DNA from 2 places in the Salinivibrio sp. AR640 genome. Region 2 is predicted to be linked to the other one. Evidence: riboswitches for the same ligand, from Rfam matches in the RefSeq annotation. Region 2 holds a riboswitch; the other holds the start of a gene.
What was found. A riboswitch is a leader RNA that binds a small molecule or an ion and turns the genes downstream of it on or off. The one in region 2 is predicted to bind thiamine pyrophosphate.
Positions count from the first base shown of each region.

Region 1 (15,165 bases), on a different contig from region 2:
TTCATTGATCACGACTTTATTGGTGATTGCCACATCGGCATGTTGCAGGCGATCGATCACGTCACCGGGAGCGGTGGCAGGGTAGGATTGCCAATGATGGGGGTGATGAAGCGTTGGCAGCGTAATGTGAGCAGGAATGGTGTCTCTATCGAGAAAAACCACCTTGATGGGGGTGTGATGAGCCATGTTGATCTCCGTGTCTCAATGCATGGCCCTAGAATGTGAGATTAGTAGCTTTTCTGCAAACCTTAATGGTCAGCCTGTGAGGTTAGCAGGCGCAAGCTGATACTCACTCGCTAGTCGATTATCCGGCATCTGCGGATAAAATGCGCAGGGCGCTTGAAAGTGCATCGGCGTTTCAGTGACAGGATGCAAAATGCTTAACTCTGCGGCATGCAAATGAAGGCGAGAGGCATACTCAAAGGCTTCTGGCAGCGCATAAAACTCATCGCCGACAATCCCATGCCCAAGGGCCTGCATATGCACACGGAGCTGATGAGAGCGGCCGGTGAGAGGATACAATGCCATTAAGCTTGTCTGTGCATGCTGATGCAAACAGCGGTAGTGCGTTTGCGAGGGCTTGCCGTGTTCAAAACAGACCTTCTGTCTGGGGCGATTGGGCCAGTCGCAAATCAAGGGCAGATCGACATTTCCCTCGTCGTGTATAGGGTGCCCCCACACTTCGGCGTAATACAACTTGGTGGGCACGCGCTCGCGAAATTGCGCTTTAAGGTGTCGCTCAGCGGCTTTGTGCGCGGCAAACGCCATGACGCCAGAGGTCGACATATCTAAACGATGGACCAGCTCTGCGTCCGGGAATTCGGCTTTAACCCGTGACCACGCACTGTCGTAATGCGCAGGATCACGGCCAGGGTTAGCCAATAATCCACTGGGTTTATTAATTACCACCAAATCGGCATCTTGATACAAGATATCGAGCCAAGGTGTGGTGGGAGGGTGATACTCAATGATTGCCATATAAGGGTTCGGGGCCGGTTGGCCCCGCCTTCGTTCAAAGGGTGATTATTGGTGGCTGACCACAATCAAACGCAGGGCGTCTAAATCGACTTGTGCGTGTTGAATATGATGCGACAAGGTACTGATCTGATCGCGTAGTGCGTCGAGCTCATCATCACGAATATTGGGGTTAACCGTTTTCAGTGCATCGAGCCGTGCTAAGGCCTGATTCAGCTCGCTGTCCATCTCTTGGTGGGCGGCCGTTTGAATCTCAGACAAGGCTTTTTGGGCCAGCGGTTCGCTTTTCTCAATCAGCTGGTGGACTTGGGCTTGAACCGAGTTGACCATTTTACTGCCTAAATGACGATTCACCGGGCTGAGCTGGCGATGAAACGATTCAAACTCAACGTTGGCTGAAAGATCATTGCCGTTCGCATCCAAAAGCAACCGCACCGGCGTTTGCGGTAAAAAGCGATGAATACCCGACGATTTAGGGGCTTGTGCATCAATGGTGTAAATCAGTTCAACAAACAGGGTTCCCACAGGCAGCGCTTTGTTTTTGAGCAAAGAGACCGCGGTGGTGCCGATGTTTTCGCTCAGCAATAAGTCGATACCGCCACGCACGATCGGGTGCTCCCAAGAGACAAACTGCACATCTTCGCGACTGAGTGCCGTATTGCGGTCGAAGGTCAGTGTGCACCCATCCGTTGGTAGGCCAGGGTAACTGGGCACCATCATCTGCTCCGACGGCTTGACCACGATGGCGTTTTCGCCTTTGTCATCTTGATTAACGCCGATGGTATCAAACAGACCGAGCGTGAAGGTGACAAGGCCCGTATCGCCATCTTGATCGGCGATGGTTTGCGCCAGCTGCTTGGCAGCCTCCCCGCCGTGTGAGTGCATCTCGAGCAGTTTATCGCGGCCTTGCTCCATTTCTGCTTTAAGGCGTTGATTCATGGCGGCGCTATCGTGAATGAGCGTATTTAGCGCATCATCATGTTGATTATTGGCTAACAGTGTTAACAATGTCTCGCCATACTGCTCAAACACCGCACGGCCGGTTGGGCAGGTATCCTCAAAGGCATCAAGCCCTTCGTGATACCAACGCGCTAAAATGGTTTGCGCTGTGCCTTCAAGGTAAGGAACGTGAATGGCAATATCTTGACGCTGACCAATACGATCAAGGCGACCAATGCGCTGCTCGAGCAAGTCGGGGTTCATCGGTAAGTCGAACATCACCAGCTGATGGGCAAACTGGAAGTTCCGGCCTTCTGATCCAATTTCAGAGCAAATCAAGACTTGAGCCCCGCCTTCCTCTTGGGCAAAGTACGCTGCCGCTTTATCACGCTCAACAATCGACATGCCTTCATGGAACACGGTGCCACGGATCCCCTCACGCTCGCGCAAGGCCTGCTCAAGCGTCAGTGCGGTTTGCGCGCGTGAGCAAATGATCAGTACTTTGTCGCGACGGTGGGTTTTTAAATAATCCAGCAACCAATCGATACGTGGGTCAAAGCCCCACCAGCTGGCACTATCGCCCTCAAACTGCTGATAAATATCTTCAGGATAAAGATTTTGTACCGCTTTTTGTTCGCTCGAGCTTGTGCCTCCCATCATGCCCGCCACCCGCATGGCAGTTTGATACTGGCTCGGTAACGCCATAGGGTGCATGTGCAGATGCCGGCTCGGGAAGCCACTGATGGCAGCCCGCGTGTTACGGAACAAAACGCGCCCGGTACCGTGGCGATCCATTAAATCATCAATCAGCTGTTGGCGAGCGGTGTGCTTGGTTGCATCATCATCGCTATCAATGGCGCTGAAGCGTTCATCAAGCTCGTCACTTTGCAATAGCGCCCGAATGCTACGTTGGGCATTATCACTTAACGGGGCATCGGCAAGTAGCGCTTCAACCGCTTCGGCGACAGGGGCATATTGTTCGGCTTCTTCAACAAAGGCGTCATAATCATAAAAACGATCAGGGTCGAGCAGGCGTAAACGCGCAAAATGACTTTGCTGACCTAACTGCTCAGGGGTCGCGGTGAGTAACAACACCCCAGGGGTATGCTCAGCAATGCTTTCGATAATCTGATATTCACGGCTCGGTGCCGTTGGTGTCCAGGTTAAATGGTGTGCTTCGTCCACCACCAATAAGTCCCAATGGGTGTCACAGACTTGCTCGACGCGACGCCGGTTTTTGCGTAAAAACTCCAGTGAACATAACACCAGTTGCTGGGTATCAAATGGGTTGGGTGAGTCAGCAAAGGCCTCGACACAGCGCTCTTCGTCAAAAATAGAGAAGTGCAGATTAAAGCGGCGCATCATCTCGACCAACCACTGATGCTGCAAGGTTTCTGGAACCACGATCAGTACCCGCTCGGCTTGGCCTGCAAGCACTTGCTGGTGAATGATCATGCCCGCTTCAATGGTTTTCCCTAAGCCGACTTCATCCGCGAGCAAAACCCGCGGTGCGTGACGACGACCCACCTCATGGGCAATGTAAAGTTGATGAGGAATTAATCCAGCACGCATCCCCGTCAACCCCCGTAGAGGGCTACGCAACTGCTGATGCTGATTGGTTAACGCCCGATAACGCAACGCAAAACGATCCATGCGGTCAAGTTGACCGGCAAAGAGTTTGTCTTGCGGCTTGTTAAAGCGGATCTGATGGCTGAGTAAGATTTCGCGCAGCGGGACTTCGTCTTCCTCGGTGTCTTCGCGATAGCCGTAATAGGTCAACACCTCGTCGTTTTCTTCAACGCGCGAGACGGTCATGGTCCAGCCCTCGTGACTTTCTACCTCATCGCCGGGGTTGAACATCACCCGAGTCACGGGCGCGTCATGGCTGGCGTACAGCCGTGTTTCATCACTAGCAGGAAACATTAGGGTCACGGTACGGCCATCAACGGACACCACAGTGCCCAGTCCAAGATCATGCTCCGTATCACTGATCCAACGTTGTCCAAGCGCAAATGACATAAGGGAAAACCTCTGAATTAACTCGATTGTCGAAAGACTCGGTGCCGCGCAAACGCAACCCGATTAAATAGTGTGTTATTCAGTGTGGCACTGAAAAAATTGGTCGCCAATAGTACTCGAACTTGTGAGGAGGGTCACGATGAAACTCCATCAATCGCGGCAAAGATCGTCTTGACATACAAACGTCATCAACGCGCGGCAAAGATGAAAACGTGAACTGGCACAATCAAACAAGTTGGGCGATGCGCAACGGCCAGGTCTATGCTTACTTTAAGCGCTGTCATCGACAGTGAATTGCCGACACAGGAGGTGCCTATGGGCGACGCCGACCGGAAGCTGTTTGTATTAGACACTAACATTCTCCTCCACGAACCTTTCGCCATCTATTCCTTCCAAGAACACGATGTCGTGATTCCTATGACCGTCCTCGAAGAGCTTGACCGTATTAAAGATAGCAAGCGTGATGTCTCTCGGGATGCCCGTGTGGCGATTCGTGCCTTGGAAGATATCTTTAAAGAAGCCACACCCGATGAAATTGGCGAGGGTATTGTGGTTGGTAAAGGCGATGCGACGGGTACCGTCTCCATTCTGGCTGATTTTGAGATTAAAGAAACGGTCCATGCCTTTGCCGATAAAGCGGGCGATAATCGCATTTTAAATGCGGTGTTATACCTTCAAACCAAACGCTCACCGCGCAAAGTCGTGCTGGTGACCAAAGATATCAATATGCGCCTGCGTGCCAAAGGGGCGGGGGTGATGTATGTCGAGGATTACCGTACCGACCAACTGATTGATGATGTTCGGTTGCTCACCAAAGGCTTCCATCAATGTGCGGGCAGTTTTTGGGATAAAGTGGGGCAATGCGACAGCCAGGCCTATGGCTCCGAAACACGCCACACATTACCGGCTGAGCTATTAGAAACGCCTTTTGTGAACCAGTACTTATTGGATGAAAGTGACGACTTCGCCGCACGAGTGCAAGCCATTGATGGTGATAAAGCGATCATCAAAGATCTCAGTCGAGAGCGATTAATGAACCGTGCTGCTTGGGATGTTAAACCGAAAAATATCTATCAAGGCATGGCAATGGATGCGTTGCTTGATCCCACGATTGATTTAACCATTCTGACAGGGCCTGCAGGCTGTGGGAAAACGATTTTAGCCATGGCTGCGGCATTAGAGTTAGTGGTAGAAAAGGGCATGTACGATAAGATTATCGTTACTCGTAATACGCCAGATATTGGCGAGTCGATTGGTTTTCTCCCCGGGACAGAAGAAGAGAAAATGCTGCCATGGCTCGGCGCAGTGACCGATACCCTCGAAGCCTTACACATGAATGATGAATGCACCGACGGTTCGATGCGCTACATTATGGAAAAAGCGAATCTGCAGTTTAAATCGATTAACTTTATGCGCGGGCGCTCGATTCAAAACGCGTTTGTGATTTTGGATGAGTGCCAAAACCTGACCGCCTCTCAGCTTAAAACCATTATCACCCGTTGTGGGGAGGGGACTAAGTTAGTGTGCTCGGGGAACTTAGCGCAAATCGACTCTTCCTATTTGACACCTGTAACATCCGGACTGACTTACATTGTTGAGCGGTTTAAAAACTTTGAAGGCAGTGCGTGCGTGTACCTCAATGGTGTGGTGCGAAGCCGGCTGGCTGAGTTTGCCGAAGAGAACCTTTAACCATCAAGGTGGCGGCCTCTATGCCGCCACTGATAGGGTTACGCCGTGACACCGATATAATCACGCATGATGGCTGGCGGTGTCTTGAGCGTATCAACCGGATCGTGAAGCTGGATTCGGCCATTATCGAGATAGATAAATTGATTGGCGATCGCTTGTGCATCGTCTGGATGGTGAGTGACCATTACCACCGTCGTGCCTTGTTCTTGAGCGGTACGTTTGACCAAGGCTAACATGTCTTGTTTTAGCGCCGGATCAAGTGCCGAAAAGGGTTCATCGAGCAGTAATAAAGGCTGGTTGCGTGCGATGCTTCTCCCCAAGGCGATGCGTTGGCGTTGGCCGCCCGATAGTTGGCTGGGTAGACGAGATAAATAATCGGTCAACCCTACTGCGTGTGCAGCATGGCGCACGGCCTCTTGCTGTGTGGCCGTGAGTTTAAGCGAGGGAGACAAGCCAATTGCCATGTTGTCGAATACTGACAAATGGGTAAATACGTTGTGCTCTTGAAACAAGATAGACAGTGGCCGCTGGTGGGCGGGCGTCGTGGTGACAGGCTTGCCATCAATAGTGATCTCGCCACTATCTGGCGCGATCAGCCCAGCAATCAGTGATAATAAGGTGCTTTTGCCTGCACCGCTGGGCCCGAGCACAGCCACAATCTCTCCAGGGGCTATTTGGGCATCAAAGATCATCCAATCTTGCTGGTAACGATAGTGGACATTGGAAAGCGTCAGCATGCGTGTCTCCATTGGATCAGACGAGTGATTAGGGCATAGCAACCCAAACTGGTAAGCAGTAATAGCATGGCAGCGGCAGCGCCTGCGTCCATTTGGTAGCTCCCCATCAAGCGAAACAAATAGAGCGGCAGGGTTTGAAAATTTTGGCTACCAAAAAGTGCGATCGCACTAAGATCGCCCATCGATAACACAAAACTCACCGCCGCGCCGCGCGCGATCGGGGCGCGTAAACACTGCCATTCGATAAGACGTAGACGGTTGACACCTTTTAGCCCCAAGGTAGCGCAAAGATTGTGATAGGACTGGGCAAGTTGATAGGCGGGCGCGCTCAGTACTTTTATTAAATAGGGCAACGCCATCAGGGCGTTCACGGCCATCACCAACCACAGCGCCAAGCTGAATACATCGCTAAACTGGCGAAACAGTAAAAAAAGCCCGGTACTGAGGACAATACTGGGTACCACCAAAATCATCGCCCCTAACGTTTCAATGCCATTCGCTTGTTTCTTACGCCCGTTCAAGCGCCAATGACGACTAGCTAAGATGACAGAGGTGGCCAACACGAAGGCCAAGACGGTTGCTCCGGTAGCGATAAGCAGTGAATGCATGGTGGCTTGCCATAATGCCGTGTCGCTCAGCACAATTAACGCGCTAGGGTTAAGGCCACGCGCGATCACAACCCCGAGAGGTGGTAGAACCAACAATAAAGTCAGCGCAATCCAGAGACTGTCCCAACACTTCGCCGTGCGACTATCGAGTGCCGATGGAAGCGGTTGCACTTCGCTGGGGGTGTTGGCAATCGGCCGAGTCAGTGTTTGCACAATAAAAGCAAAGGTGCCGCACAAGAGCATTTGCCACAGCGCCAGAGCGGCACCGGTTTGTAAGTCAAAATCAAAATGAATGGCTTGATAGATAGCCAATTCAATGGTGGTCGCTTTGGGGCCACCGCCTAATGCCATCACGGTGGCGAAGCTGGTGAAACACAGCATGAATACCAGTCCGACGACATGGGGTAGACTTTGCCGCAGATAAGGCCATTCAAGGTGGCGAAAACGTTGCCAGCCTCTTAGACCAAGCTGGGTTGCCAGGCGCCTTTGATCCGCCGGGATCCCTTCCAAGGCCTGCACCATCAATTGGGCCGAAAAAGGCAGGTTAAAGAAAACATGCGCAAGCAAAATGCCGCTTAAGCCATAGAGAGAAAATGGCATCGCCGCATCAAAGTACGCGAAGGCTTGTGCAATCCAACCGCTACGGCCGTAGATGGCAACCAATCCAAACACGCCCACCAATACCGGCAGCACCAGGGTCATGGCAAACAGTTTGAGTAGCCAAGCTTTCCCTGGAAATTGTCGCCGAGCCAGCGCATGGGCCACAGGAATGGCGAGCCCAACGCTGAGCACCACAGATAAGGTAGCCTGCTTAAAGCTAAACAGCGTGACATGGCGCAGATAGGCATCTTGCCACAGGGCGGACAGCTTCAAGTCTTGACTGTGTAAGAACAGCGCCCAGAGTGCGCTGCCAATTAATAACACGACCAAGCTGGCCGCGAGACTGCCCGGCCAGGTTCGAGAAGGGTTAAGCATCGACGTTATTCAACCAAAGCGGTTTGCCAATCGCGCACCCATTGCTGACGGTTACCCATCACTTCATCGGGCTGGTACAACAGGCTCTCTTCTGGTTTGTTCAGCGTATAGAAGGCGTCAGGCAAGCTAACATCAGTGACCGGGTACATCCACTGCGTGGTTGGGATCACAGACTGTGCTGCGTCACTGAGCATAAATTGTAGAAACGCATCGGCGCGTTCTGGTTGGTCGGTATAAGCAGACTTCGCCGCCACTTCAATTTGCATATAGTGGCCTTCTTCAAACATGGCGGCGGCAAAGCGGTCATCATCGTCAGCGACCAGGTGATAGGCGGGCGAAGAGGTGTATGAAAGCACCATATCTGCCTCTTTGTTGAGGAACATGTTGTACGCTTCGGTCCAGCCTTTGGTCACGGTAATAGTGTTGTCGGCAAGATCGCGCCATGCCTGCTGGCTTTGATCGCCGTATACTTTTTGGATCCACAGCATCAAGCCTTGGCCAACTGTTGACACGCGTGGATCTTGGTAAATCACACTGATGTCATCACGCTCCTCAATCAAAGCTTTCAAGCTTTTGGGTGGGTCGAGCAAACGCGTGGTGTCATACACAAAGGCAAAGTAGCCGTAATCGTAGGGGATAAAGTAGGGATTATCCCAACCGCCGGGTACCTGCAGGCGCTCCGTATTCACCGCGTGCTCGGCGACAATGCCGCTACGCTCAGCTTCTTTCATCAAGTTAGTATCCATACCGAGTACAATATCAGCCTTGGTAGTATTGCCTTCGATACGTAAGCGATTAAGCAGAGCAGCACCGTCACTAAGAGACACAAACTCTAATTGGCAGTCACAGCGTTTTTCAAATTCGGCTTTGATTTTTGGCCCTGCGCCCCAATCGGCGATAAAAGAATCATAGGTATAGACCGTCAGAGGGTCGGCGGCACGGGCGCTGAGTGATAACAGCGATAAAGAAACCAGAGTGAGAACAGAGGTAATAACTTTCACAGCACGCTCCTAAGTTGGGCGTGGGTGTTGAGGCAAGTTGATGGCAACATCAAGTCTCAATCCCTACGCCAGTGTTAGCTGGATCAGGTTCGATGGGTTTAGCGCCGCGCGCAATCTCAGCCATGAGGCTCCCCAATGAGTACGGTGCTATTGTACTGATTGGCTTAGTGTTCACCAAGCCTTTTAGTCCGCGAGTTGGTTAAGCGTCCAGTCGTAGTCATAATCCAAGCGTGCATCCTTGGGAAGCTTGATGTCTCTATATTGATTGATATGGGTGATCACCCCTTGTTCACTGCCGCCAAAGTCAGTCTCAAACCACTCATAGATAGAAGAAAGCTGCCACTGATTACCCTGCTGACTCACGCCTTTATCACTATTAATAAAGGTGTAGGCGGCTTGTTCTAATTGCGCATCCAAGGTGTCGGCTTGAAAGGCTTGCGGTTGCAGGTTAGGGCAGCCAAGGCTGGCACAATTGACCGCATAGTGGGTACGCGGATCTTGCCATAGCGGACGCAAAATACGGTGTTCGATTTCATTGAGCGTGAGGGCTTCGCCCGCCACCGTCACTACGTCATCATCCCACGGACCAAAGCTAAAGAGTCCGCCTAGCTTGGTGATCGAACCGATTGGATAGGCGTCCAAAATTAGCTTTACGGTGACTGAGTTGTAGAGATTAACCCAATACGCGTATTGTTCGTCTTTGCTCAGGGTACGCGGATCGCGCTTGGTAAGCATGCGAATGTAATGATCGAGGGTCGCTTTTTCGGCCTCGGTGACGGCTGCGTAGTTAAATAAGGTGTGCTGCCCCTGAGGCTGTAAATACTTATCGAGTAATACTTGCCAACTGTGATGCGTGAAGGTGGCTTGGCTGTCAGGATTATGTGCATCCCACATTGCCCAGTAGTCCGCTTTGGGCGCGGCTTGGCTGATGAGCGGAAACACTAGCCCGAACAGAAGTATCAAATGTTTTTGCATTGTCAGTCCTTAATGCGATCAAACCTTCTTTGAGACTAGACCAAGCGAGTCAGCGGTTGGTTTCATTGAGGATAGAAAAATGGGAAGGAACGCCAATAAATGCGGAATAATCAGCACTTATTGGCGAGAGATGAGTGGATGGTATTACACCAAAAAATCAGGTATTTGCTGCTCAAAGCGCGAAATTTCCGCTTCGTGCTGTAACGTCAGCCCGATACTATCCAAACCTTCGAGTAAGCAATGATGGCGAAAATCATCCATCTGGAAGCTAAAGCAGTGTTCACCGGCACGGATGGTTTGGGCGGGCAAATCTAGCGTTACCGTCGCACCTTCATTTTCGGCCACATACGTAAATAAAGCATCGATTTGGCCTTCTTCAAGGGTCACCGGCACCATTTGGTTATTAATGCAGTTGCCATAGAAAATATCGGCAAAACTGGGGGCGATAATCACTTTAAAACCGTAATCATCCAGCGCCCAAGGAGCATGTTCGCGTGACGAGCCACAGCCAAAGTTTTCGCGGGTGAGTAACACGCTCGCCCCTTGGTAGCGAGCTTGATTGAGCACAAAGTCAGGGTTCGGTTGCTTGCCCGCATCATCTAAAAAGCGCCAATCGTGAAACAGGTGCTGACCAAAGCCAGTACGGGTGACTTTTTGCAAAAACTGTTTGGGAATGATCGCATCGGTGTCGACGTTCGCCGCATCCAATGGAGCAACAATGCCGGTGTGAGTGTGTATGCCTGACATAAGGCCTCCTTATAATTGGTTAACGTCGACAAAATGACCGGCAATCGCCGCCGCCGCGGCCATCGCCGGGCTGACCAAGTGGGTACGTCCTTCACGGCCCTGGCGGCCTTCAAAGTTACGGTTGCTGGTGGACGCGCAGCGCTCTTTAGGGCCCAAGCGATCGTTATTCATCGCCAGACACATCGAGCAGCCAGGCAAGCGCCACTCAAAGCCCGCTTCGCGGAAAATCACATCCAGCCCTTCTTGCTCTGCTTGGGCACGCACTTGCTCGGAGCCTGGCACCACCATGGCATGGACGCTATCTGCGACGTGCCGACCTTTGGCGACCGCCGCGGCTGCGCGCATGTCCTCAATTCGAGAGTTGGTGCATGAGCCAATAAAGACTTTATCAATTTGGATATCTGTTATGGCTTGGCCTGCGGTTAGCCCCATATATTTCAGCGCGCGCTCCGCCGAGTGGCGCGCGATCGGATCTGCCATGTGCTCAGGGGCCGGCACGCTATCGTGCACACTAACCACTTGGCCGGGGTTGGTCCCCCAGGTGACCTGATGATGAATTTGACTGCCATCGAGTGTCACGACACGATCAAATTGCGCATCGGCATCCGAGTGCAAGGTTTGCCAAAAATCGACCGCTTGCTGCCATTGTTCACTTTTAGGAGCAAATTTCTTGTCTTTTAAATAGGCAAATGTGGTCTCATCGGGGGCGATCAGGCCAGCTTTTGCACCCAATTCGATCGCCATGTTGCAGACCGTCATTCGCCCTTCCATGGACAAGTCGGTAATGGCGTCACCGCAAAATTCCACCACGTGTCCGGTGCCGCCGGCATGACCGACTTGGCCGATAATCGCTAGGACAATGTCTTTGGCGGTGATCCCGGGGGCGGTTTTGCCCGTGACTTCAATTTTCATCGTGCGGGCGCGGGATTGCTTGAGTGTTTGGGTGGCCAGTACGTGTTCGACTTCGGAGGTACCAATACCAAAGGCCAGTGCACCAAAAGCACCGTGAGTTGCCGTATGAGAATCACCACAGACGATGGTATTGCCAGGCAAAGTAATCCCTAACTCGGGCCCCATCACATGGACAATGCCTTGGTAGGGGTGATTCAAGTCGTACAGGGTGACGCCAAATTCTTCGCAGTTTTTAGCCAAGGTTTCCATTTGGATGCGCGCCATTTCCCCTGACGCGTTAATGTCTTTGGTTTCGGTGGAGACATTGTGATCCATGGTGGCGAAGGTTTTGCTCACTTGGCGCACCGGACGGCCTTTCTCTCTCAGGCCGTCAAACGCTTGTGGCGAGGTCACCTCATGCACCAAGTGACGGTCGATATACAGCAGCGGCGCTTCGCCTGGTTGCTCAGTGACCACGTGAGACTGGTGAATTTTTTCGTACAAGGTCTTGGCGCCTTGCTGGGTGTTTGCATTCGACATAGCTCGTATCCTTACGGGTAATGATTATGCGCCTTGGCGGATATAGGCGGCGATACGATCGCCCATCTGCTCGGTGCTCAGTGCTGGATGATTACCGGCCAGATCGGCCGTCAGTTCACCGGCTGCCAGCGCTTGGCTCACTGCGTGTTCAATTGCACAGGCCGCGTTTTCTTCGCCCAACGAGTAACGCAGCATAAGTGCCGCCGATAAAATTTGCGCCACTGGATTAGCAATGTTTTGCCCGGCGATATCGGGCGCGGAGCCACCGGCGGGCTCATACAAGCCAAATTTACTCGCGTTCAAACTGGCTGAGGGCAGCATGCCCATGGAGCCTGTGATCATCGCGCACTCATCAGAGATGATGTCGCCGAAAATATTTGAACACAGCATCACATCAAATTGCGACGGGTCTTTAATCAGCTGCATGGTCGCGTTGTCGATATACATATGGCTTAAGCTGACATCCGGATAATCTTTTGCCACCGCTTCTACCACCTCGCGCCACAGCATTGAGCTTTGCAGTACATTGGCTTTGTCGATTGAGCACACTTGTTTGTTGCGAAGCTGGGCGGATTGAAAGGCGATGTGTGCGATGCGCTCAATTTCATAGCGATGATAGACTTCCGTATCAAACGCCTTTTCCTCGCGGCCTTCGCCTTCGCGCCCTTTGGGCTCACCAAAATAAATCCCGCCGGTCAGCTCTCGTACCACCACGATATTAAAACCTTGGTCGGCAATATCGGCGCGCAGCGGACAAAAGCTTTCGAGACCGGTATGGATTTGTGCCGGACGCAAATTACAAAACAGACCAAAGTGCTTGCGTAGCGGCAGTAAGGCACCGCGCTCCGGTTGTTCGGTTGGCGGTAAATGCTCCCACTTGGGGCCGCCGACTGAGCCAAATAAAATCGCATCGGCTTTTTCACAGCCAGCCAAGGTGTGTGCGGGCAGCGGCGAACCATGGGCGTCGATTGCAGCACCGCCAACCGGATAATGCTGACGCTCAAAGGTGACAGCGAATCGCTCGCTAACCGCATCAAGCACTTTTTCGGCTTGCGCCATCACTTCGGGGCCGATACCGTCGCCGGGTAAAATTGCAATTTGGTGTGCGCTAGCCATGTTTATACTGTCTCCTGTTTTAAATGGGATTGTTCCTTAATCTGCGCAATTTTGTTGGCGCGATAAATAGCATTGATCACGTTTAATAAAGCTTCGCCGGAGGCCTCGATAATATCGGTTGATACCCCGGTGCCGTGATATTTACGGCCTTTGTAGTTGGCAATGATATCGGCTTGGCCGAGGCCATCTTCCCCTTCTCCTTTGGCGGTCAGATCGAATTTATCCAGCTCAATGTCATAGCCGGTGATCCGATATATGCACTGGTACAAGGCGTCGACGGGACCGTTTCCAATCGCCGCTTCGCGTTTTTCTTCATCGCCACATTGCAACTTGATGCTGGTGGTCGCCATTAGGCTGCCCGATTGCACGCCTAGATAGTTGAGCTTATAAAAATCGTCCTCTTCTTTGAGGTTGTTGAAGAACATTAAAGCTTCTAAGTCGTAATCGAACACCTGACCTTTACGATCTGCTAACTGCAAGAATGATTGATACAAGGTCTCCAAATCATAGTCTTGCTCGTTGTAGCCAAGGTTATCCATATGGCTTTTCACCGCCGCGCGGCCGGAGCGACTGGTGAGATTCAATGATTTTTTACCCAATCCAATCGACTCTGGCGTCATGATTTCGTAGGTATTTTTGTTTTTCAGCATGCCATCTTGGTGAATGCCAGAAGAGTGGCTAAAGGCATTGGTACCGACCACGGCTTTGTTGGGCTGGATTGGCATGTTGCAAAGTTGGCTAACCAGCTTACTGGTGCGGGCGATTTCAGTATGATTTAAGCCTGTCTCCACGCCTAACAAGTCAGCGCGGGTTTTTAAGATCATTGCAATTTCTTCTAGCGCACAGTTACCGGCGCGCTCGCCGATGCCATTAATCGTGCCTTCGACTTGGCGGGCGCCGGCCTGTACAGCGGCAATAGAGTTGGCGACCGACATCCCCAAGTCATCATGGCAATGAACAGAAATCACCGCTTTGTCGATATTGGGTACGCGGTTGAACAGGTTGGCAATGATATCGCCAAACTCACTGGGGACCGTATAGCCGACTGTATCTGGGATATTGACCGTGGTGGCGCCAGCATCAATTGCTGCTTCGACCATGCGGCATAAATTATCAATCGGGGTGCGTCCGGCATCTTCGCAGGAAAACTCCACATCATCCGTATACTGGCGCGCATGTTTGACCGCACGCACGCCCATTTCTACTACGTCATCGTAGCTGCGGCGAAGCTTGTCTTTGACATGAATGGTAGAGGTGGACAAAAAGGTGTGGATACGAAAAGCATCGGCGGCTTTGAGCGATTCCGCTGCCACATCAATGTCTTTAGGAACAGCGCGAGACAAAGCACAGACACGGGCATGCTGCATATGCTGAGCAATGGTACGTACGGACTCAAAGTCGCCCGGAGAGGACACAGGAAAGCCAGCTTCAATGATGTCTATTTTCAAACGATCCAAAGCTTGCGCGATTTGCAGTTTCTCTTTGACCGTTAAGCTTGCCGACAACGCCTGCTCGCCGTCACGTAATGTGGTGTCAAACAGAATGACTTGGCTGTTCTCGCTCATGAGTAACTCCCTGTTGTGTTTGCTGGCCGCCGTCATGGCTCTTTAATTGGCGATATGTTTTATTTTGGCGACATTAGATACAAAAAAACCCGCGTCTGGCGCGGGTTTTTGAGATTTGGCATTCACTGTTTTCTGCCCAAAACCTACCCGCGCGACTGGGTCACGATAAGGAGGAGAATGAGGCGTAGGTGAAACAGTGTCATGCTGATGTCCGTCAGTAAATATTCTGTTACCAGAAATAACAGAGCGATGGGGAAAGCGTCAATCTGAAAAAAACAAAACCCGTTTTCTGCGCAATACAAAGGCGAGAAACCGGTTAATTAAACTGCTTTTTACACTAAAAGTTAGACTTTTGTGCTGTGGTCTGGGGCGGCTTTGTCCACCCTGC
Region 1 is NZ_MUFD01000008.1:48,151-63,315, reverse strand. It holds gene BZG75_RS06270 (D-2-hydroxyacid dehydrogenase) at 1-186, opposite strand, end outside; gene rluA (bifunctional tRNA pseudouridine(32) synthase/23S rRNA pseudouridine(746) synthase RluA) at 256-978, opposite strand; gene rapA (RNA polymerase-associated protein RapA) at 1,024-3,933, opposite strand; gene BZG75_RS06255 (PhoH family protein) at 4,249-5,622, shown strand; gene thiQ (thiamine ABC transporter ATP-binding protein) at 5,661-6,359, opposite strand; gene thiP (thiamine/thiamine pyrophosphate ABC transporter permease) at 6,353-7,942, opposite strand; gene thiB (thiamine ABC transporter substrate binding subunit) at 7,948-8,934, opposite strand; TPP riboswitch at 8,987-9,088, opposite strand; gene BZG75_RS06235 (DUF547 domain-containing protein) at 9,127-9,918, opposite strand; gene leuD (3-isopropylmalate dehydratase small subunit) at 10,063-10,665, opposite strand; gene leuC (3-isopropylmalate dehydratase large subunit) at 10,675-12,096, opposite strand; gene leuB (3-isopropylmalate dehydrogenase) at 12,121-13,212, opposite strand; gene leuA (2-isopropylmalate synthase) at 13,215-14,777, opposite strand.
Region 1: another riboswitch for thiamine pyrophosphate. It lies ahead of thiB (thiamine ABC transporter substrate binding subunit); the one in region 2 lies ahead of thiD (bifunctional hydroxymethylpyrimidine kinase/phosphomethylpyrimidine kinase).

Region 2 (15,165 bases):
ACCAGCCATCTGAGTTGAACCAGCTCTTAGAGCACGCGGCAGAAGCGTGGGAACGAGTGGTGAATTGGCTACAGTATGCATTCCCACGCCGGAGCGTGGGAACGAGTGGTGCATTAGCTACGGTATGCATTCCCTCGCAGGAGCGTGGGAACGAGTGGTGAATTGGCTACAGTATGCATTCCCACGCCGGAGCGTGGGAACGAGTGGTGCATTAGCTACGGTATGCATTCCCTCGCAGGAGCGTGGGAACGAGTGGTACACCGGCTACAGTATGCATTCCCACGCCGGCGCGTGGGAACGCGTTAAAGCCTTAACCCCTCAACTGCGAAAACTTGATGATCTCGTGGGACTGTTCAAGGGTTTGCGCGAGGTGTTGGATATGGGCGGGGGTGATTTCACAGCAGCCGCCGACCACCAGGGCGCCGTCGGCAATCCATTGTTGTACACGTTCGGTGTGGACTAAGGGTGAAAGATCTTCACGCGCTTCTAGGGCATCGGCTTTGCTGCCTTTGGCCATGTCTTCTACCGATTTAAAGGCGTTGGCATAGCCACCGACAATGTTAGCTTGGGTCGCCATTTGCGGCATGGCGGTGGTCAGCACGGCAGGATCGCAACAGTTTAGCATCACCGCGGTTGGGGCATACTCGGCCACGGCGTGCATCGCTTGTTCAAGTGACTCGCCCGAGCGCAAGGTGCCTGCTGCCTCTAACCGAAACGCGACGCCATAGGGTTTGCCTTGCTCTTGGGCCGCAGCACAGGCCGCGCGCGCTTCGAGGGTGTTGGTCATGGTTTCGATTAAAAACACATCTACATGAGGCTGCAAGCGGGCAATATGCAAAAACTCGGCTTTCATGTCATTAAAGCTGCGTTGCGGCTGGCCGAGGTAGCTGCCCACCAGCGGTGGCAAACAACCGGCAATATCGACATCGGCGCCTGTCTCATCCACGGCTTGCTGTAGCGCTTCGAAGGCTTTTTGATAAATGGTGTTGATTTTATCGCTCAACCCCGCTTTGGCCAGACGTGTGGGTGTCGCAGGATAGGTATTTAGGGTATGTGTTTTCGCGCCGGCACGGATAAAATCTTTGTGCACGTCTTTGACAATATTGGCATGTTTTAACATCACCGCGACCGACCAAAGCTTAGAGCTCACATCGGGGCCACGTTGATAAATTTCTTGCCCTAGGCCACCATCGAGTAGTGCAATCGACGTCATGGTTACTTCAGCCTCCTTCGGCCATCTTTCCTTGGTTTGACTTGAGATTACCATGAGCTCGTCGATTTAACACCCCGTTGTTACGCCACCTCTTCACTCCCTTCTATTGCGAGATGTTCAAGCTTATCGATCACCGTCATGCTGGCGTTTTCCATCTCTTTTAATGCGGTGACCATTTGATCCGGTTGTTGAGCATGAAACGCCGCCACCGCAGCCTTGGCATGGGTGTGCACTTGCTCGTGAGGCGCGGAAATGGCTTTAAACGTTTGCAACTGCCCAAAATATTGCTGCCCTTCACCATGGTTATACCACTGGCCGAGTCGGCATTGGGTGTGATCGGTGACATCGTCCGCCATCATGCTGTCTTCGCCCAATACCACGCGGTATATCGCAAATTTAAAGCTGATATGGTCAAGTTTTGCCAGTTCACAAAAGGCGCGCAGTGCAGAGGCTTTAATGGTGGTGCGGCTGTGCTGTGCTTGCTCACTTTGGGTGGCCATGGCATCGGCAACCTGTTGGCCTTGTTCGCTGTATTGAATGGCTTCAGTGGCAAGGGTATCGGTGAGCGTGCACGCATGGCTGCTGCCCGCACGAATTTTTTCCACCAGCTGGGTAATATCTTGGGTGGCAGTGGACGTGCGCTCGGCAAGGTTGCGTACTTCATCGGCAACCACCGCAAACCCTCGGCCCTGCTCACCGGCGCGTGCCGCTTCAATGGCTGCGTTTAACGCCAGCAGGTTGGTTTGATCGGCGACATCACGAATCAAATTGACAATGCCACTCACCTCTTGGGCGTGTTGATCGAGCGAGCGAATCGCTTCCGACGATTGCTGACATTGCGAAGATAACGACTGTACATGACGCGCAAGGTCATTGACTTGCTCGGCGCATGATGCCGCTTGATGGCTCACTTCGGTCACACGCTCTTTTTCACCGTTAATGGTGTCCGCCAAGGTGGCCAGAGAGGATTGGGTGGCGTTGATCGAATCACCAAAGTGGCATAAGTTGGCGTCGATCGCTTTGCCGGTTTGGCGTTTTTTCGCGACGGTATCCAGCTCTGCCTGCAATGCGCCTTTCTCTGCATTCAGCGCGTCGATGGTATGATTAATTTGCTCAATTTTTTGCTGCAGAGCAACCTGCATTTGCTGCTCTTGTTCAAGTTGACGCCGAGATATAAACACGCTGACTCCTAATGATGTAATTAAGCTTTTTATAATATTTTAACGCTTTAAATTGGCTTTGTAGGATTATCCAAGCAAAGTGTGATCGCATTGACGCCAAGCGCCTGATTTACACTGTAAACCTGACGCAAATCACTTCATACTGCGATCACTGAAGTGAATGAGCGAAAATTTATGACCTTTTGGTTGCTTTTTAAACGTTGGATTATCAGTCGCTTCGCCCATTTGAACGGGCGTATGCTCGGCTTGGTGGTACTCGCCTATGGCGTGATTGGCTGGCTACTTTTATATGGGGCGGGCGAGACCGCGATGACCCAGTCGCTGAGCCGCTATGTGTATTACTTGATTGTGACGGCCTCGACCGTTGGCTACGGCGATTATTCCCCCGTTACTGAGTGGGGGCAATGGATCACGTCTTTTTGGATTATTCCCGGCGGCTTAGGGTTGTTTGCGGTGGTGATTGGGCATGTCACCGGATCACTGGTGGATTATTGGCGACGCGGGTTACAAGGAAAACGGAGTATTAGTGTGAAAAATCATCTTCTTATCTTAGGCTGGAACGGACAACGTACGATACAGCTAATTCGTTTATTGCAAAGCGGAGTACACGGTGAGCGCCCGATTGTGCTTTGTGCACGCGCAGAAATCGAAAACCCACTGCCTGGTGAGGTGGAATTTGTGCGCGTGGCAAGTTTTACCGATGCTGAAGGCATTGCCCGCGCCAAGGTCGAGCATGCCTCGAGTATTATTATTGATAACCCAGAAGATGATATTACTTTGTCAGCGGCTCTGTTCTGCGCACATAAAAATCCGTCAGCGCATTTATTGGCTTATTTTCAAGATGATGCGATAAGCCAAATCCTCAAACAGCACTACCCGCATGCGGAATGTGTGCCGTCGGTGTCGGTCGAAATGCTAGCAAAAGCGGCGGTGGATCCCGGTTCAAGTCAGTTGCATCATGAGCTTTTGAGCACGTCACAAGGGATGACGCAATACTGTGCTCGTTATCCGAGTAACGCAACAGAAATCGATACCGGCGATCTCTTTGGTCAGCTCAAGCAAGAATATGACGCCACCTTAATTGGGATCGACCAAGGCCAAGGTATTATCTTAAACCCGCCAATGGGGACAAAAGTATTGCCGGGCGACCGTCTTTTTTATATCGCCGCCCAGCGCTTGCCGCATTGGTCCGCCGCGTAAGCACGCTATTTAATCAAAGTGCATTATTCAACGAGAGCATGCGATTCAACCAACGCATGCTTGGATAAATAAACACTCTCATCAGCGGGGTAGGCGAAAAAATGATGTACCGGCCCTGCCCCTCTTCCAACGGTTAACTGTTGGCTATGCGCTAAGGCGTCAGTGAGATAACGCTTAGCCGCTCGCCCGGCGTCAATGGGTGTCAGTCCCTGCGCATAAAACGAGGCAATCGCCGCGGACAGTGAACAGCCTGTGCCATGGGTGTTAGGCGTTTCAATGCGGCGTGCACTCAGGGTTTGACACGTATCTCGGCTAATCCACACATCCAGACTCTCTGGCGCATGATGCAAATGCCCACCTTTTAGCATCACATACGGACATCCGAGCTTGCGCAGTGCCGGCACTAAGGCGTACATCTCCTCGGTGGTTGTCGGAACAGGACGCCCGGTTAAACGCGCGGCTTCTGGCAAGTTGGGGGTTAAAATGGTCGCGCGCGGGATCAACGTATTGATCAGTGCATCCATGGCGTCATCATCTAATAACGGATCGCCGCTGGTGGCGATCATGACCGGATCGAGCACGACCGGTAAGTGCGGGGAGCGCGCGAGCACAGCGGCTACTTCGCGAATAATCGCTTGGTTGGCGAGCATGCCGATTTTCACGGCACGTACCGGCATGTCGTATAACACAGCGTTCAGTTGCGCGCGAACAAACGCTGGGTCGACCGGCGAGACGGCCTCAACGCCACAGGTATTTTGTGCAGTTAAGGCGGTGATCGCCGAGCAGGCATAGCCGCCCGTGGCTGAAATCGCTTTAATATCGGCTTGAATACCAGCCCCCCCACCGCTGTCTGAGCCGGCGATGGTGAGAATAACAGGTGGTGATTGGTTCATATTGGCCCCTTAATCATGAGGGGCGGAAGGAGACAAAACCACGCACGATGGCGCGACCTTGTGTGCTGAGCACGTCAGTTCCCTCCGCCAGTGCTAACTGGATCAGGTTCTACGGGTCCTGCTTTCGCAGTCTCAGCAATTGCTTGCTCCCCGACTAACACGGTCAGAATATAAACCTTAGTGATAAAGCGCAAGTATGAGGGTGCTAATTGCGCGTTTAGGCTATCTCATTATTATTGCTGGTTGCATTGCTATTAATGGTTGCATTGCTATTGATCGTCGCATTGCTATTGATCGTCGCGTTGTTATTAATGGTCGCGTTGCCTTGGTTGGCGGTTTTAAGCAGTTGTTCAAATCCCTCTTGGATTAGGGGCCGTGCGTATAAAAAGCCCTGCACTTGGTCGCAGCCAATGGTTTGTAGCACATACTGCTGGTCCTCTTTTTCGACGCCCTCGGCGACCACACCATGACCAAAGCCATGGGCCAAATCAATCACGCTACCCACCAAATGCTTATCACTGGCGTTGGTAGCCAAGTCTTGGATAAAGCTGCGATCAAGTTTGACCCAATCGACCGGTAACTGTTTAAGGTAACTGAGCGAGCTGTAGCCGGTGCCAAAGTCATCGAGGGCAATATGCATGCCTGCATCTCGCAATTGTTGTAGCTCTTTCAGTGCCACCGACATGTGCTGGATCAGTGCTGATTCTGTCACCTCTAATTGAATCAGATGCAAAGGGACATCAACTGCCTGGCACCGAGCTAAGACGCTGTCAGCAAAGCCGGGGCGAAACTGCTGGGCAGAAACATTGACTGACAGGTGAAAGCTATCGTTGATCAGTTTATTTTTTCGCCAACATTCAACCGCGGCTAAGGCCATCACCAGTACGTGGTCGCCCAGTTGGATCATGTCTGCGCTGCGTTCGGCGATGGGGATAAATTCCGCCGGACTGATGGCCCCAAGGGTCGGATGCTGCCAACGCAACAGCGCTTCCGCGCCTATCATCAAACCGCCGTCTAATCGCCATTTGGGTTGATACACCAGTGATAATTGTCCGCTTTGCAGTGCTGGCCCTAATTCGGTGCGAATCAAATGCGCGCGCTGAGCTTGGCTGTCAAGCTCAGGCTGATATTCGCCGATAAGTTGGTCATCCGTCGGAATCGCTAAAATGGCTTGACGAAACAGTTGCGCCACATCTTGTGTCTCAAGCTCCGTGCGGCTGATACCAATGTGGCAACGTAAAAACATTAAACGCCCATCGAGCGTGTGATGTCCGCTGATCAACCGATTGATGCGCGCGGCTTTTTCTACGGCATGGTTATCGTGTTCTTCAATCAGCATCACCAGTCGTGTGCTATCCCAAACGCCAATGCGATGTGGGCGCGCCACTGTACTATTGGCTAGCAGATTGGCCACTTGTTTGTATAGTGCCTCTGTCATTAAATGACCTTGGTGTTTGGTCACCGCTTCCATGCCATCTAAGGCAATCATCATCACAGTCACCGGCCCTTTGCTCAGCTGGCGCTCAGCGGCATCTAATAATGCGCGACGATTTGGTAGCCCGGTTAACGGATGGGTCAAAGAAAGCGCGCGTAAAGCCGCCGTTTGTTTGTTAACCAGCATTTGCAGCCGTGCCGCTTGATCGCGCTCTTTACGGGTTTTCAATTGCAGATACAAAAGGTTTTGAATCCGTTGCAACACCTCATCGTGATCAAAGGGTTTGCTGATGTAATCAATCGCGCCACGGCATAACGCTTGGTTACGCAAATTCAGGTCATTATCTGCGGTGAGTACCATCACGGGCGGGCAATGCTCATCTAAAGCGTCATTAAGATCATCCAGCACCAGTAAGCCAGAGCGCTGCGGCATCCGCATATCGAGTAAAATCAGGTCGGGAACGGGGGAGAGAGCATCGGTAACAAGGCGAGGATCGGTGAGCCCATTCAGCTGTTGATAACCGGCTTGCTTGAGCATGGTAGACAGTAAGTGAATGTTTTCCGGTCGATCATCAATGATCAGTATATGTGCTTGTGACGGATCCTTTGTCATAGCCTCTCCTCTAATAATAATTGTATGGCCTCAGCCAAGTCCGCTGACGAGAGCGGCAGCGATAAACGTCGTAATGTCGGTTTGTTATGTGGTTCGTCGCATGGGTTGTCAGTCAGAACAATGAGTGGGTTGTCGCCAAATTGTGCTTGTATTTGTTCGGGCGTTGCCGCAACGCTATCAGCCGCCATAATGACTAACGATGGCGGAGACGCGAGCGCAACAGCCTCAGCCAGTGACAACCCATGCGCATGATAGAGTGTCAACATTGGCCAATCTTCAAAGCAATCGGTCATCAGGCGCTGGCGGGCACTGTTATTATCAATATAGAGCACGCGATGCGGCTGGCTCACGCGGAGACACGTACAACCTTGATCGTCAGGTCGCGTCGACGCTCGGTAAGGGAACGTTACTGCAAAACAACTGCCCTTGCCTGGCTGGCTTTTTACTGACATCTCGCCTTGCATTTGCACAACCAATTGATGGCTCACCGCTAACCCCACACCTGCCCCTTCAATCTGTGATTGTTCGGCGGCCAAGCGGTTAAAAGGCTCAAAAAGATGGTTTAACCGATTTTCAGCAATACCGATCCCGGTATCTGATACAGAGATCGTCAAGGTTGACGATGGATGACTGGCTTCAACCCATACTCGCCCCTGAGGATGGTTATATTTAATCGCGTTGCTGAGTAAATTGATCAACACTTGTTTGAAACGGGTTGGATCCACATACAGATCGCCACTCAGATCCGCCGGTAGGCACTCATCTAACTCAACGTGCTGTTGCTGTGCGAGCGGGAGTAGTGTTCGAACGGCATCACTGACAAGGGCGCGAACCGGATACCAGGTGACATTGACCACCGTTTTTCCTGCCTCAAGTTTGGCAAGATCCAGCACATCATTAATTAAGGTGAGTAAGTGGCGACCACTTTGGTGAATTTGATCGACATATTGCCGTTGCGTCTCCGTCAAGCGAGGAGAAGAGGATCGTTGTAGTAGTTGCGCATAACCGAGCACACTGTTTAAAGGCGTGCGCAGCTCATGACTCATGGCAGAGAGAAAATCACTTTTGGCTTGATTGGCGCGTTCTGCCTCGTGCTTCGCTTGCAGCAATGGTGTGGCATCATAGCCAACAGTCACGATGGCGTAAGGCTCTCCCTCTACGTGGCGAATAAGCGTTTTAGCGAGCTTAAAAGTCCGACCATCTCTTAATGTCACATCGACATGAACGGGTTCACCATCGAGCGTCAGTTGGTGATCAAGCGCATTGAGGGTTTCGTGCATTCCCTCAGGCAAGGCACCATGAATTGCTTCAGCAAGCTGTTCAACATGCTCGACATTTAATGCTTGTAGGCAGGCGTAATTTGCAAGCGAATATCGTCCGCCCAGCTCTCGGACAAAAACAGGATTGGCGATCGCATTAATAATGGTTTTGAGTTGATTGCGTTCGTGTTTAATACGCGTCTGAGCCTGAGTCAGCGCGCGCATATCAGACATAATGCCAATAAACTCTCGCCGGTCTTCAACCCACACTTCACTGACCGCAAGATGAATGGGGACCACATGCCCCGCTTGATGCCGTGCCTCAACCCGCCGGCCGGTACCGATAATGGCTGCCTGGCCTGTTGTTATATATTGCCGTAAATAATGGTCATGCTTCCCTTGGTGCTCCGACGGCATTAAACAATCAACATTCTTTCCGATTAGCTGTTGCGGGTGATAACCCAATAATCGGTGGGTGAACGGGTTCGCATCTAAAATAATGCCGCGTTCATCAATCACCAAGATCGCGGCTGCCGCGCTGTTGACTAACGCTTGATAATGGGCTTGAGTCCCGCGTGTTCGGTTTGTGGTGATTGGTTCGCTGTCCATGCTCCCTGCCTTTGACCTATAAAAAACGCCCCATTGTGGGGCGTGTGACGGTCCGGCATGCATTGCCTATCCGTCGCTATCTTTTATAGTTTTTGACTAGCGCATCGACCTTTTTCAGGAACTGCTCTTTAAGGTTCTCATGCTCGTAGTCGAGATGATACGTATTGTGAAACCCCACACGTAACTGTACCCCATTTCCTGCTAAATAAATGGTATAGCCGTCATAATCTGAGAAAGCGTCAATGCCATCTAAGCGGTGTCCATCTTCTATTTTCTCACCAAACTCCGTGACTATCTCAAACGCGCGAAGCAGATGGGTCGGATCGAGTTCGTTTTTCACGCTTCCCTCCTGGCTATATTATCGAAATTGTGCGCCCCCTTTAGGTCGCATTGCACGACCACGCAGTGAGCCTGCTAATACCGGTGGGGCGGTGACACCCTGTCCCGGTACACCCAAACGATTGGGCCTTGCAATGATATTGGGCAAACTGGCCAATGTATCAAGGGTAGTGTCCGGACAGGCCTTTTGGATCCCTGTACCGTAATTATAGCCATAGTTAACACAAATCACTGGCGAGCCAGCGGCGCGAGCCGCATGCACATCGCTGACCGAATCCCCCACCACCAGCAGTTCCAAGGGTGAAACGCCAAGTATGGCGGCCGCTTCGTAAATACCGTCCGGATCCGGCTTGCCAACAGACATTGCATCGGCACCCAATATCCGGGTGAAAAAATGCCCAACGCCAAGTGCTCGCAGTAAGCTGTTAGCATGCGCCGTTTGCATATCTGTGGTGCACACCATCGGGATGTGGCGCTGCGATAAGGTTTCAAGGCACGCAAGCACGCCCGGGTACAGTCGAGTTTTTGGCGGTTTACTGCCTAGGTATGAGGACAAAAAGAGCGCGCGCGCTTGGTTTAGCACGCGGGTCGATACGCGCCCGTCGATGTGTCGAGTTAACACGCGGTGGATCAATAAATCCGCCCCATCACCAATCCAATCTTTTATTGCATGAGGATCTTCATCAGGCAAGCTTAAGCCACGTAACATACCGCTAACCGCCTCATACAGATCGTCAAAAGGGTCTGCGAGTGTGCCGTCTAAGTCAAAGCATACCGCAGAGACGCTCTCTAACTTAACCATAAAAACCCCTTTTTATTCATAATTTTAATAAAATTAAAAAAGATAGAACTGGTTCATAAATCGAATCCAATGACGTTTCAACGTTAGCAGAGAAGCTAGCGTCGACCTATCAAAATACGACGGATAATATTTGGGATCATGGAAAAGAAAATGGATAAATGACCGGTAAAGTACAAACTTCAGTGTTGAATCAAGCCACTAACATCGTGGTGATCAAAGTCACACTTTTAGATCTTGATTGGCGATGATACCGACGTTAAACCTGTATAAAAAACCGTCATATTTTTGACTTTTTATTTAAGGGTGTGGTGTATTATTACCTGATGGCTTTCACAAAAGTGACATACGTTTGCGTCGTGATTGTCATAATCGCGCCGTATCGTGTGGCACTCAGTAGTGACAGTCGATGTATTTTTATGCGATATCTGCCTAAGCAGCCTTTGTGGCGCTATCTCCTTGTGTTAGCCGTGGCAAGCGTCGCTAGCTGGTCAGTTTACACACTAGAAAATCAACGCCAGCAGAGTCGTTTCTCAGCCGAGGTTGAAAAATACCGTTATTCATTAGGTCAATCTTTTTCACAGCTCTATGAACTTCAGTTGTCAGCACAATTGTATTTGCAGCAAGAAAATGGGCCAACACGCGAAAAATTCCACGCTTTCATCGATAATCACACCCAAAAGCAATCTGGACTCAACAGCGTCATGTGGCTCCCTCGAGTTAATCGCGCTGAGTTAGCACAATTTGCGGCCCAACAAGATCAGTATCATCCTTTCCCTCCTTTAAACGAGCAGGTCTGTCGGTGGGTCATGCGTAGCGATACGTTTCCCGCTTTGTATGTGTCACCACAAGCCGCTGAAGAGGGCTATTTAGGCTGGCGAGCAGATTCTCAGTGTGACAATACCCAAACCATGGAGCGGGCATATTTTAATCGTCACCCTGAGGCGCGGCTTTTTCATGACGAGCAAGGCCACGGCATACGGTGGTTTGCACCAATTACTGAACGGGATGGAAAGCTACTCGGTTTTCTTTCTACCACCCTATATTTTGATAGATTTTTACCCGCGTTGTGGCAAAGCAAGACGCCTGGGCCTAGTGTCGGCATGGTCGCTCAGGAGGCATTTGGTCATCAATCTGTCTTTAGTACGCATTCATCAAGCACGCTCAATCAATGGTACAACAGCCATTCGTCGGCAATATCGATTCCTATTGCCGGTAGTGAGGAGGGATTACTCGTCACCTTTACCGATATTAGGGAGTTACACACGGATCTGATTTATGCCGGTGTGGTTGGTGTACTTGTTTTATCTCTCGGGCTATCGATTCTTGCTAGTTTTTGGTCCTATGCCAATCGCCTTTTACTGGCAAAACAGATAGTGAGTCAACAAACGCAACAGTTAACCCATCAAGCCCATCATGATAGCTTGACTGGACTTGCTAATCGCACTGCACTGGATAAAGCACTAAAGAGAGCCGTACATTCAATCAGTGCGGAACCTTCAGATAGCATCACATTATTATTTATTGATCTGGACAATTTTAAAGTCGTCAACGACTCACTCGGTCATGTAACTGGCGACACCTTACTCAAAAAGTTGGGGAAACGGCTTCAGAAAGCAGTAACAGACGATCGTGTTTATCGGTTTGGTGGTGATGAGTTTGTTGTACTGCTCCACGCTGATAGCTCCTTGGCCTTGGCGCAAACCAAAGCTAAGCAACTGGTTCAAACGCTAAGTACCCCCTATTACATCGAAAATCATGTGATAAATATATCTGCCAGTATCGGTATCGCTTCAGTCGGCCAATCAAATAAATCGGTGACTGATATTATCCAACAAGCCGATATTGCTATGTATCACGCAAAACAAACCCGTGAACGCGTGGCTATTTTTCAACCGGCGATGCTCGCAAAGGTCCAACAACGCTTTATTTTGGAGCAAGACTTAAAGAAAGGGCTCGAACATCATCAATTTCATCTTGTATACCAACCCATTTTTGATAGCCATAGCGAACAATTGAGTCATGCAGAAGCACTACTGCGATGGGAGCATCCCACGCTGGGCACAATATCACCGGCGGAGTTTATTCCAATAGCCGAAGAAACGGGTTATATCAATGAATTAGGTCAATGGGTATTGGAGCAAGTCGCTGAGGTGTTAGAGAATTGGCACTTGCGCTTACCTCCCGGGCAAAGCCCATCGATTACTGTGAATGTCTCGGCCAAACAGTGTCAATCTCCGACTTTTGCAGACGATATTGCCGCGTTAATTGCCGCCCATCGCTTTGATCCACATTGCCTTGGGCTCGAGATGACCGAGACTGCAGTGCTTGAACATTCTGACAACGTGCAGCGTAATTTGAAACGTATTCATGCACTTGGGATTTCGTTATATCTCGATGACTTCGGCACCGGCTATTCATCACTTTCTTTGCTAAGACAATATCCGTTTAATGTCATCAAAATGGATCGCAGTTTTATTATGGGCATTGACCAACCCCATGGAAAAGCGGCGCCTTTATGTCGAGGAATGATTGCGATGGCTCACGCGGTGGGACTGACTGTTGTCGCAGAAGGAGTAGAAACCAAACAGCAACTCTGTTGGCTACGCGAGCATCAATGCGACTACCTCCAAGGCTATGTGTTATCCCGCCCTATTGAACGCCAGGCAATTGAAACTTGGATTTCGCCCAATCTAAATTCATGTATTCGGCTGGTACGCAACTGATGCGGCCGATTGGAGAGAGGCTGTTTGGGCTGCCGTTTTTTGTTGCGCGACGGAGACCTGGCTTTGCAGCCATTCTTCACGTAAGACGCCATAGCGCAGTGAATCGTAATATTCACCTTGATAGTAGCGGACAGCACGTAAACGCCCTTCTTCGCGCATGCCTAGCGCTCTGGCGCACCGCATCATGCCAATATTCCCGGACCAGGTCGTTAGGCCTATGCGATTCACCGCGTGGCGGGCAAACAGTTGGTCTATCCATAGTGTCAGCGCTTGCCGCCCTGTTCCTTTTCCCCAACATGCGGGATCAAAGATGGTGATCCCCACTTCAAGCCATCGCGTGCGCTTGTCTTCCCAATAATAAGTGACGTAACCGACGGGCTTGTTATCAACGCAGATAACTTGAGCGGTATCTCCTGCAAGAAAACGCCGGAAAAGGCCAAACCGAAACGACCAATAGGATACCGGCTCAATAGGACTGTAAGGCGCGTCGTATTGCTTCCACGCACGGGAATGGTAGATATTATGCCAAAAATAGCGCGCTTCTTGACGCTGTGCTGCGCGAATACTCACCGCAGCGTGATGGGATAAGTCGACGTCCATGTAGGCTTATTGCTCTCCTGCTCCTTGTTACCATACGATCGGCGACGGCTCTGACACGTCAGAGCGACGCATGGTGGGGGTTACCCATAAAGGCATCCAGTTTAACTCAATTAACCACCACATTGGCTACCTCCGTCTCACTTTCTTTTTGAAAGTGTAGACGCTTATCAGCGTTGACGGACAGTTTGGCGCGTCGATTGCTGAGACAGCCCAACGCCCAATAAGACAAATCCTCCCCCGATAATATGATATGGCGTTAAGACTTCCCCTAGCCAGATGACGGCGATTATTGCCGTCATCACCGGTAATAGATTCATATACATTGCGGTGCGACTGGCCCCATTGAGCGCGATCGCCTGTAGCCAGATTGCCGGTGCCAGCACCGATGCGCCTAAGGCGGCAAATCCCACTAATGGGTAGGCTTCAGTCGCAATGTTTTGGCTGGGTGCTGCCAAAAGCACGGGGATCAGCATGATTACCGCGAATAAGGCCTGCACATAAACGGAGACCCAATTAGAAATCGCCATCGACCATCGTTTCAATAACACACAATACAGTGCATACGACGAGGCACAAATTAACATGAGCCCATCGCCAATGGTTGCCCCACTGGTCAACAACGTTAGTGGTTTTCCCATTGTCAGCATATAAATCAGCCCAGAGATAGATAACCCTGCACCGACAATGGCTCGCACTGTAAGTGGCTGAGACAGTAGTTGAATGCTCATAAAGAGACTGAGCATTGGGACCAAAGACATGATCAATGCCATATTCGTCGCTGTGGTGGTTTGCGCAGCAAAATAGGCGACAGACTGGTTTGTGACCATGCCAAGTAAGGCGAGTAAGGCAAGCCGCGGCGCGTAGGTTATCACCGCACGCCGCTGACGCCATAGGGTAGGTAGGCAAAAGGGAGTGAGCACCAAGATGGCAAAGAACCAACGGTAAAAGGCCATCGCACCAGGTGCAATGACCGCCACTGACATTTTGTTTACGATGGTATTCACCGACCAAATAAAAACCGCGGCAAATGGCAACAGAACCGGCATAACTGCCTCATTGAAACGCGAATCGCGTGTAATTAAAACAGGCAGTTTACAGTGTAAATAGAAGAATGAAACCAAGTCGATAGAAACAGTTAGGGGGGGGACTATGATAGGCGACCATGTCGAATGGGTTGTGCAAGCAATACAAGGTACAACTACGCGAAAAAACAATCGGAAAAAAAGCGGGCAAGGGCCCGCTCGGCAAGCATTTAGCCAAACGATGTCATGAAGACATCAAATAGGACAAAGGTATCTATCGGGAGCTATATTAACGCCAATCCGTGAATGCATGTCAGTTATGCGTCAAGCCTGTGCAAAATAACGGGGTTGTTAGCCACTCATTGCAATGTCATCTAACGCTCTAAGCACTTGCCCATCCAGGTGGCCGTCAAACACGCGTTGACACACTTTACGGCGCACCGCTAACCCTGAGATTAATTTCTCAATAGATAGGTGACGTTCCTGCTGTTGCTGATTAAAAAATTCAATCGTACGGCTGAGTGTTTCATAAGGCACCACTTGATCACCTACGCGTAACCAATCAAGCTTTTCTAGATAACCTTGACACTCTTCAGTGATCACTGAAGACGGATGCCCTGTCATTGCTGAGAGCGCGGTGATACTGCGTTGTAACGCCTCTTCTGAGGTATATTTAGAGAGAACGATGGTCAGCTCGTCAGCATTGATCTCAACCAGATGCTTGCGTTGCTTAACACGGCGCCCCAAACGGCCGCTGGTTTTCTCTTTGCGTTGGATAGGCTCAAACTCGCCATCGATGATCCCGGACAGTTGATCAAGGTCTTGGCTGGGTAAGATCTCGTTGCGCAATGGGTTTGGCATGGTTGGCGCTAGCGAGCGTTTACCTTCGTTATACATTTTAGCGCGGGAGTAACGGATCACTTCATCGACATTACATTTAATATCCATCCGGTAATCCGGATATTTTTTTTCATCGTCTTCGCGTGTCAGCGTTAGGTGATATCCCCAGAGGTTTACCGCAAAAATCGATTCAGTGACTTTGCCTTCTGCCAGTTTTCGAAGCTCTCTAATCAAATCACTCGAAAAACGTCGCCATTCAATGTTACGCGCCATTTTTTGGTTTAACTCGCTCAGTAGCATCGAATCTTCCAAACGACGTGACATACGGCTTCTGAAGAGCGAATAGAGCTGGAATACCAGTGTATGCTGACGCAAAATTTCAGGCGGGAACAAGAAGAAGTAATCACGCGTCATCAATTCTTCAAAAAACGACGGCT
Region 2 is NZ_MUFD01000003.1:139,816-154,980, forward strand. It holds gene BZG75_RS03220 (homocysteine S-methyltransferase family protein) at 311-1,213, opposite strand; gene BZG75_RS15610 (methyl-accepting chemotaxis protein) at 1,294-2,394, opposite strand; gene BZG75_RS03230 (ion channel) at 2,569-3,594, shown strand; gene thiD (bifunctional hydroxymethylpyrimidine kinase/phosphomethylpyrimidine kinase) at 3,618-4,487, opposite strand; TPP riboswitch at 4,550-4,650, opposite strand; gene BZG75_RS03240 (putative bifunctional diguanylate cyclase/phosphodiesterase) at 4,705-6,534, opposite strand; gene BZG75_RS03245 (sensor histidine kinase) at 6,531-8,402, opposite strand; gene BZG75_RS03250 (DUF3081 domain-containing protein) at 8,479-8,742, opposite strand; gene BZG75_RS03255 (HAD-IA family hydrolase) at 8,761-9,543, opposite strand; gene BZG75_RS03260 (bifunctional diguanylate cyclase/phosphodiesterase) at 9,960-12,266, shown strand; gene BZG75_RS03265 (GNAT family N-acetyltransferase) at 12,240-12,866, opposite strand; gene BZG75_RS03270 (DMT family transporter) at 13,034-13,912, opposite strand; gene BZG75_RS03275 (replication initiator protein RctB domain-containing protein) at 14,240-15,165, opposite strand, start outside.